One region of the Streptomyces sp. NPDC058221 genome, then DNA from elsewhere that is predicted to be linked to it. Evidence: riboswitches for the same ligand, from Rfam matches in the RefSeq annotation. Region 1 holds a riboswitch; the other holds the start of a gene.

The links. A riboswitch is a leader RNA that binds a small molecule or an ion and turns the genes downstream of it on or off. The one in region 1 is predicted to bind glycine.
Region 2: linked by a shared signal. The riboswitch ahead of gcvP (aminomethyl-transferring glycine dehydrogenase) and the one ahead of gcvT (glycine cleavage system aminomethyltransferase GcvT) in region 1 are both predicted to bind glycine.

Annotation. Positions count from the first base shown of each region.
Region 1 is NZ_JBHVWF010000085.1:26,910-31,490, forward strand. It holds gene ACFVW8_RS24755 (L-serine ammonia-lyase) at 1-112, opposite strand, end outside; gene glyA (serine hydroxymethyltransferase) at 266-1,525, opposite strand; gene gcvH (glycine cleavage system protein GcvH) at 1,545-1,922, opposite strand; gene gcvT (glycine cleavage system aminomethyltransferase GcvT) at 2,024-3,139, opposite strand; glycine riboswitch at 3,281-3,373, opposite strand; gene ACFVW8_RS24775 (AAA family ATPase) at 3,531-4,241, shown strand; gene ACFVW8_RS24780 (enhanced serine sensitivity protein SseB) at 4,482-4,581, shown strand, end outside.
Region 2 is NZ_JBHVWF010000069.1:26,914-31,494, reverse strand. It holds gene ACFVW8_RS22005 (MerR family transcriptional regulator) at 1-554, shown strand, start outside; gene ACFVW8_RS22000 (DNA polymerase IV) at 647-2,107, shown strand; gene ACFVW8_RS21995 (PRC-barrel domain-containing protein) at 2,032-2,400, opposite strand; glycine riboswitch at 2,514-2,610, shown strand; gene gcvP (aminomethyl-transferring glycine dehydrogenase) at 2,805-4,581, shown strand, end outside.

The sequences.
Region 1 (4,581 bases):
CCTCGTTCTTCAGCCGGCGAGCGAACATACGGGCCGCGCGCATCGGGCCGACCGTATGGGAGCTGGACGGGCCGATACCGATCGAGAACAGGTCGAAGACCGAGATGGCCACGGGTGACTCCTAAGGGTTGGTAGACGCCGTTGTCTGCCGGGTGGTGCGGTACGGGCCGGGTGGGCCCGAAGAGCGGGGACAAGGGATGGGGCACCGCGCCCACTGTTCAGTGTGCGCGGTGCCCCTCCCGAACGTGCAAAACCGCCGGTCGGACTACTTGATACCGGGGTACAGCGGGAACTTCTCGGCGAGCGCGACGACGCGGGCCTTCAGGTCGTCCGCGTCGTAGACGGGCTTGAGGGCGGAGGCGATGATCTCCGCGACCTCGGTGAAGTCCTCGGTCCGGAAACCGCGGGTGGCCAGGGCCGGCGTGCCGATCCGCAGACCCGAGGTGACCATCGGCGGCCGCGGGTCGTTCGGGATGGCGTTCCGGTTGACCGTGATGCCCAGCTCGTGGAGCCGGTCCTCGGCCTGCTGGCCGTCCAGCTCGGAGTTGCGCAGGTCCACCAGGACCAGGTGCACGTCCGTGCCGCCGGACAGGACGGAGACCCCGACCTCGGTGACGTCCGGCTGCACCAGACGCTCCGCGAGGATGCGGGCGCCGTCCAGGGTGCGCTGCTGGCGCTCCTTGAACTCCTCGGTCGCCGCGACCTTGAAGGAGACCGCCTTGGCCGCGATCACGTGCTCCAGCGGACCGCCCTGCTGACCGGGGAAGACCGCAGAGTTGATCTTCTTGGCGAGCTCCTGGGTCGACAGGATGACGCCACCGCGCGGACCGCCGAGGGTCTTGTGCGTGGTCGTCGTCACGACGTGGGCGTGCGGCACCGGGCTCGGGTGCAGACCCGCGGCGACCAGACCGGCGAAGTGCGCCATGTCGACCATCAGGTACGCGCCGACCTCGTCCGCGATCCGGCGGAAGGCGGCGAAGTCCAGCTGACGGGGGTAGGCGGACCAGCCGGCGACGATCAGCTTCGGCTTGGACTCCTTGGCGAGGCGCTCGACCTCGGCCATGTCCACGACGCCGGTCTCGTCGACGTGGTACGGGACCACGTTGTACAGCTTGCCGGAGAAGTTGATCTTCATGCCGTGGGTCAGGTGACCGCCGTGCGCCAGGTTCAGGCCCATGATCGTGTCGCCCGGCTTCAGCAGCGCGAACATCGCGGCGGCGTTGGCCTGCGCACCGGAGTGCGGCTGCACGTTCGCGGCCTCGGCACCGAAGAGCGCCTTGATGCGGTCGATGGCGATCTGCTCGATCACATCGACGTGCTCGCAGCCGCCGTAGTAGCGGCGGCCGGGGTAGCCCTCGGCGTACTTGTTGGTCAGGACGGAGCCCTGGGCCTCCATGACCGCGACCGGAGCGAAGTTCTCCGAGGCGATCATTTCGAGGGTGGACTGCTGGCGGTGGAGCTCGGCGTCGACAGCGGCGGCGACGTCCGGGTCCAGCTCGTGGAGGGAGGAGTTGAGAAGCGACATCAGGTGGTCCCTTGGGGTCTCAGTTGCCGGAGAACTCGGTGTACTCGTCGGCGGAGAGCAGATCCTTCGGCTCCTCGGCGACACGTACCTTGAACAGCCAGCCGCCTTCGAACGGTGCGGAGTTCACCAGCGAGGGGTCGTCCACGACGTCCTGGTTCGCGGCCGTGATCTCGCCGGTCACCGGCGAGTACAGGTCGCTCACCGACTTGGTCGACTCCAGCTCACCGCAGGTCTCGCCCGCGGTCACCGTGTCACCGACCTCGGGGAGCTGGGCGTAGACGACGTCACCGAGCGCGTTGGCCGCGTACTCCGTGATGCCGATCGTGGCCACGCCGTCCTCGACGGCCGACAGCCACTCGTGCTCCTTGCTGTACCGCAGCTGCTGGGGGTTGCTCATGACCTGAATTCTCCTGTACGCGGGGGAGTGCTGATGAACGATGGTCTTACGGTGTGAGACAGGACTGCGTCACGTACGCGGGGCCCTCGGCCGCCCGCGGGTTACTTCCGGCGCTTGTAGAACGGCAGCGCCACGACCTCGTACGGCTCGTGGCTGCCCCGGATGTCCACCGCGACGCCCTCGGTGCCGGGCGTGGCGTGCGCGGCGTCGACGTACGCCATGGCGATCGGCTTGCCGAGCGTGGGCGACGGGGCGCCCGAGGTGACCTCGCCGATGACCTGGCCGCCCGCGGTGACCGGGAAGCCCGCCCGCGGCACCCGGCGGCCCTCGGCGACCAGGCCGACGAGCTTGCGGGGCGGGGCGGTCTCGGCGCGCTCGGCGGCGGCCTCCAGGGCCTTGCGGCCGACGAAGTCGCCCTCCTTCTCGAACTTCACGACCCGGCCGAGACCGGCGTCGAACGGGGTCAGCGTGGTCGTCAGCTCGTGCCCGTACAGCGGCATGCCCGCCTCCAGGCGCAGCGTGTCGCGGCAGGACAGCCCGCACGGGATCAGCCCGCGGGAGGTGCCGGCCTCGGTGAGGGCCCGCCACAGCCGCTCGGCGTGCTCGGGTGCGACGAACAGCTCGAAGCCGTCCTCGCCGGTGTAGCCGGTACGGGCGATCAGTGCGGGGACGCCGGCGACCGTGCCGGGCAGTCCGGCGTAGTACTTCAGACCGTCCAGGTCGGCGTCGGTGACGGCGGCCAGGATCGCGGGGGACTCGGGGCCCTGGACGGCCAGCAGCGCGTACGCGTCGCGGTCGTCGCGCACCTCGGCGTCGAAGCCCTCGGCGCGGGCGGTCAGCGCGTCCAGCACGGTCTGGGCGTTGCCCGCGTTGGCCACCACCATGTACTCGGTCTCTCCCAGCCGGTACACGATCAGGTCGTCCAGGATGCCGCCGTCCTCGGCGCAGATCATCGTGTAGCGGGCCCGGCCCACGGAGACGGTGCCGATGTTGCCGACCAGCGCGAAGTTCAGCAGCGCCACGGCCGCCGGACCGGTGACGGTGATCTCGCCCATGTGGGAGAGGTCGAAGAGGCCGGCCTTCGTGCGGACGGCGTTGTGCTCGTCGCGCTCACTGGCGTACCGCAGCGGCATGTCCCAGCCGGCGAAGTCGGTCATGGTCGCGCCCAGCGAACGGTGCAGGGCATCGAGGGCTGTGAGGCGGGGGGCGGTGCTCATGGATAAGGCTCCCAGGGCATGACGACGAGGACGATCCCTCCCCATCTGTCATCGGAACCTGAGAGGTTCGCCGAGAGACCCCGCAGGGGTCCGGCTTGCACCTTGGGTGGAGCCGCAGGGCGACTCGCTTTTCAGATCTGCCTCATCCACGCGGTACGGGGCCTGAGAGATTCAAGGGAGGATCTTGCTCCTTCGGCGCCCGGTCATGGACCGGAACTCTCCCGCGCGGATTCAAGCGGCCTTTATGCAGTTGGCCGGGTCATCATCGCACGCATCGCCGGGCAGCGGGGCGCCGGTACCCCACCGGATCCGGCGGGTCGGACGCTTGTGCCGCATTACCTTTTCTTTACACTTCTTGGCAGGTGTGGGGCCGGCCGACAGGGGGATGGCGATGACGTTGCGGCGGTATGCGGCGACCGCGGGGGTCGCGCACGGCGCACTGCCCGCACAGCAGGGTGCGCCGGCCCGGGAGACGCACGGCCCGCACGGGCCCGTCGTACGGGATCTGCGCGAACGGGCCGGGCGCAGCCCGCGGAGCCTGCACTTCGCGCCGGGCGACGTCGTGGTGGTCTCCGGACTGCCGGGCAGCGGCAAGTCCACCCTGATCGGACGGACCGTGTCCGCGTCCGCACGTGTCATCGACTCCCAGGACGCCAGGGACCGCTGGGCCGGTCTGCTGCCCCGCTCGGTTCCGTACGCCCTCTACCGCCCGTTCGTCCGCGTCGCCCACTACTGGGGGCTGTGGCAGGTGCTGCGCTCCGGCGTCTCCGTCGTCGTCCACGACTGCGGCGCCCAGGCCTGGGTGCGCGGCTGGCTGTCGCGCGACGCGCGGCGGCGCGGCCGCGTCCTGCACCTCGTCCTGCTGGACGTCACCCCGCAGACCGCGCGGGCCGGCCAGCGCGAGCGGGGGCGTGGCGTCTCCGGATACGCGTTCGCCCGGCACCGCAGGGCGGTGCGCAGGCTGCTGCGGGACACCGAGACGGGCATGCTGCCGCTCGGCTGTGTCTCGGCGGTGCTGCTGGACCGCGAGGCGGCGGCGCTGCTGGCCCGGATCACCTTCGCGGACGCACAGGCGTTACCGGACAGCACGCGGAGCCGGTAGCACGCTTCCGATGCCTGGACACCCGGGGCGCGGCGCTAACCTCTAGTGCTGCGTCAGCCAAGGTTTGCGCGTAAAGGAGCGGCGTCGGGTGCGTGCTCTCGGCATGCCGGCCGGAAGCCCTCGTACTGGACGTACTCGGGCTTTCGGCCGGTGCGGCGAGAGTGCGTGCATGGCGTCGCGACGGGGTGAACCTTGGCTGGCGCAGCACTAGCTGCACGGCAGGGGCGAGAGAGGGAAGCAGTGGATATTCCGGCACCGGACGGGACCCATCCGCAGGGCGGATGGCCGGCCAACGAGCTCGAAGAAGTGCTGGGCGTCTCGCTCGGCAGCCCGGAAGCGG
Region 2 (4,581 bases), on a different contig from region 1:
ACCACACCATCAGGCAACCGGCTGCGCCGGCTGCGGTGGCGGGGGACGGCGTGGCATCGGCCAAGGACATCGGCTATCGCGGGCCGACGGCATGCGCGGCGGCGGGGATCACCTATCGACAGCTCGACTACTGGGCCCGCACGGGCCTGGTCGAGCCGAGCGTCCGTCCGGCCTACGGATCGGGCACACAACGGCTCTACAGCTTCCGGGACGTCGTCCTGCTGAAGATCGTGAAGCGTTTCCTCGACACGGGGGTGGCGCTCCAGAACATCCGCACCACTGTCCAGCACCTGCGGGCCCGCGGATTCCAGGACCTCGAGCGCATGACGCTGATGAGCGACGGGGCGACCGTCTACGAGTGCTCCTCGCCCGCAGAGGTCGTGGATCTGCTCCAAGGAGGCCAGGGCGTCTTCGGTATCGCCGTGGGCGTGGTCTGGCGGGACGTGGACGCCGCGCTGTCGCAGCTGCACGGGGAGAGGGTGGACACGGGCGAGACGCTGATCGGGAACAATCCCGCAGATGAGCTGGCCCGTCGGCGCAACCGGGCCGGCTGACCGGCGGGAGCCCGTCCGGGCCCGGGGAAACCCGGGCCGGCGGGCGGTTGCTGCCCGGCGATTGTCAGTGCCGTAGGGCAGCATCTGTTGATGTGAGATCCGCGCCGACCATTCTGCATCTGGACATGGATGCCTTCTACGCCTCTGCGGAGCAGGCGGCGAAACCGAGTCTGCGCGGAAAGCCGGTCGTGGTGGGCGGGCTGGGGCCTCGTGGGGTCGTCGCCACCGCCTCGTACGAGGCCCGGCGTTTCGGGGTTCACTCGGCCATGCCGATGGCGCAGGCCAGACGGCTGGCGCCGAACGCCGCCTACCTCGTGCCGCGCTTCGCGCTCTACCGGACCGTGAGCGACCAGGTCATGGAGCTGCTGGGCCGGCTGTCACCGCTGGTGGAGCCGCTCAGCCTGGACGAGGCCTTCGTGGACCTGGAGGCCGGTGGCACGGCGGACGACACGGCCTCGGCGCTGGTCATCGGTGAGCAGCTGCGCGAGGCGATCGAGGCGGTCACCGGGCTCAGCGGCTCCGTGGGCCTCGCGGGCTCCAAGATGCTGGCCAAGATCGCCTCCGAGGAGGCGAAGCCCGACGGGATCCTGCTGATAGAACCGGGCACCGAGCGGGAACTGCTCGCACCCATGCCGGTACGTACGCTGCCCGGCGTCGGACCGGCCACCGCGGACCACCTGCGCCGCGCCGGGATGACCACGGTGAACGATCTGGCCGAGGCGGGCGAGGCGGAGCTCGTACGGCTGCTGGGCAAGGCGCACGGCGGCGCGCTGCACCGGATGGCGTCCGGTCAGGACGACCGGCCCGTCGTCTCCGAGCGCGACGCGAAGTCCGTCTCGGTCGAGGACACCTTCGACACGGACCTGCACGACCGTGTCCGGGTCAGGAGCGAGGTGGAGCGGCTCGCCGACCGGTGTGTCCAGCGGCTGCGGGCGGCGTCGCGCTCCGGCCGGACCGTGGTGCTGAAGGTGCGGCGGTACGACTTCTCGACGCTGACCCGGTCCGAGACGCTGCGAGGACCCACCGACGATCCCACAGTGGTCAGGGAGGCGGCGGCGCGGCTCCTGGAGTCGGTGGACACCACCGGGGGAGTGCGGCTGCTGGGCGTGGGGGTCACCGGCCTGGCCGACTTCACCCAGGAGGACCTGTTCGCGCAGGCGGCCGACGAGCGGACGGCTGCCGAGCTCGCCCTGAACGCGGAGCCGGCAGCGGACGCCGGTACGGAGGAGGAGCAGGCGCGGCACGAGGAGCCGGAACAGGAGAGCGCCGAGCAGCTCGCCGCCCGGCGCTGGCCGGCCGGGCACGACGTGCGGCACGGCGCCTACGGGCACGGCTGGGTGCAGGGCAGCGGGGTCGGCCGGGTGACGGTGCGCTTCGAGGAGCCGGAATCGGCGCCCGGCCGGGTGCGTACGTTCCGAATCGATGATCCGGAACTCCAGCCGGCCGATCCGCTCCCCCTCGTGCGGGACCCGGCCGACTACTCGTCCTGGCCGGCCAGCCTGCCGAAGTCCCGGTCCGGGCCGGTCTCCTCGGGCGGGGAGTCCAGACCGTAGTGCCGGTAGAGCTGGAGCTCCTGTTCCGGCGAGAGATGCCGGCCGACCCCGAAGTCGGGTGCGTCCTTGATCAGCGAACGGTCGAAGGGGATGCGCAGGGCGTCCCCGACGAATTCGCTGGGTTCGAGAGGGACGAAGGCGTCCCGGCTGAACAGTCCGGTGCGTACGGCCGCCCACTCCGGCACGCCGGTCGCGTCGTCGAGGTACACCTCGTCCACGGTTCCGATCTTGGTGCCCTCGCGGTCGAACGCCTTGCGGCCGATCAGGCTGCGCGGATCGATGTCGGTCTGCACGGTCCCTCCCACGGGTCGCGACTACTCCACAGGAACCACAGAAGTGCAGATCCGTGGCGTCGGCCACTCGAGAATTGGGCCAGGAACCCCGCTGGTAGGCTGGGAGCGGCTGCTTACCCCGTGCGGGAGAGTCCTCCGGATCAGTTCCGGAGGCGCCGAAGGAGCAAATCCTCCCCGGAATCTCTCAGGCCCCCGTACCGCACGGACGAGGTCACTCTGGAAAGCAGGGCGGGTTCCACACGGCCGCGTGCCGTGGCGGGTCCTTCCCTCACCGACGGTGAAAACCGGTGCGTGCAGTGGGCACCGGTGAAGCTCTCAGGTTGAGATGACAGAGGGGGAGGCCGTTCGGGCACCCCGCGCCGTGGTGCCCCTCGCAGGTCGTGACAGACCAGGAGGCCTCCACCATGACCCCCCGTCGCACTTCGCTCTCCCAGCTCGAACAGGGAATCCCGTTCGAGCAGCGTCATATCGGTCCCGACGCCGCGGCGCAGGCGAAGATGCTCGCCCAGGTCGGTTACGGCTCGCTCGACGAGCTCACCGCAGCCGCCGTCCCCGATGTCATCCGCAGCGCCGAGGCGCTCCAGCTGCCGACGGCCCGTACCGAGGCCGAGGTGCTCGCCGAACTGCGTGCGCTCGCCGACCGCAACCAGGTACTGGCTCCGATGATCGGGCTCGGCTACTACGGCACGTTCACTCCGCCGGTGATCCTGCGCAACGTGATGGAGAACCCCGCCTGGTACACGGCCTACACGCCGTACCAGCCGGAGATCTCCCAGGGCCGCCTCGAAGCCCTCCTGAACTTCCAGACGATGGTCGCCGACCTGACCGGGCTGCCCACCTCGGGCGCCTCGCTGCTCGACGAGGGCACCGCCGCCGCCGAGGCCATGGCGCTGGCGCGACGTGTCGGCAAGGTGAAGAACGGTGTCTTCCTGGTCGACGCCGATGCTCTCCCGCAGACCGTCGGCGTGATCCGTACCCGCGCCGAACCGACCGGTGTCGAGGTCGTCGTCGCCGACCTCACCGACGGCATCCCGGCCGAGCTCGCGGAGCGCGGCGTCTTCGGCGTTCTCCTGCAGTACCCGGGCGCCTCCGGAGCCGTACGCGACATCAGGCCCGTCATCGAGCAGGCCCACGGACTCGGCGCGATCGTCACCGTGGCAGCCGATCTGCTGGCCCTCACCCTGCTCACCTCGCCCGGCGAGCTGGGCGCGGACATCGCGGTGGGCACCACGCAGCGCTTCGGTGTGCCGATGGGCTTCGGCGGCCCGCACGCCGGCTTCATGGCCGTACGCGAGAAGTTCGCCCGCAGCCTGCCGGGCCGCCTCGTCGGCGTCTCCGTGGACGCGGACGGCAACAAGGCCTACCGGCTGGCCCTCCAGACCCGCGAGCAGCACATCCGCCGCGAGAAGGCCACCAGCAACATCTGCACCGCCCAGGTGCTGCTCGCCGTGATGGCCGGCATGTACGCCGTCTACCACGGCCCGGACGGGCTGCGGACGATCGCCCGCCGGACCCACCGTTACGCCGCGATCCTGGCCGAGGGCCTGCGCGCCGCCGGCGTGGACGTGGTGACCGGATCCCACTTCGACACGCTCACCGTCCGGGTCCCCGGCAAGGCGGCCCAGGTCGTCGCCGATGCCCGCGAACGGGGTGTGAACCTGCGGCTCGTCGACGCCGATCACGTCTCGCTCGCCTGCGACGAGACCACCACCCGTACCGAGATCGCGGCCGTCTGGGCGGCGTTCGGCGCCACGGGTGACATCGAGGCGCTGGACGGGACGGCCGCCGACGCGCTGCCCGAGCAGCTGCTGCGCACCGACGCCGTGCTGACCCACCCGGTCTTCCACCAGCACCGTTCCGAGACCGCGATGCTGCGCTACCTGCGCAAGCTCGCCGACCGCGACTACGCGCTGGACCGTGGCATGATCCCGCTCGGCTCCTGCACCATGAAGCTGAACGCGACCGCCGAGATGGAGTCGATCACCTGGCCCGAGTTCGGCGCGCTGCATCCCTTCGCACCGGCCGAGCAGGCGCAGGGCTTCCTGACGCTCATCCGTGAGCTGGAGGAGCGTCTTGCCGAGGTCACCGGTTACGACGCGGTGTCCATCCAGCCGAACGCCGGCTCGCAGGGCGAGTTCGCGGGGCTGCTGGCCGTCCGGGCGTACCACCGTGCCAATGGCG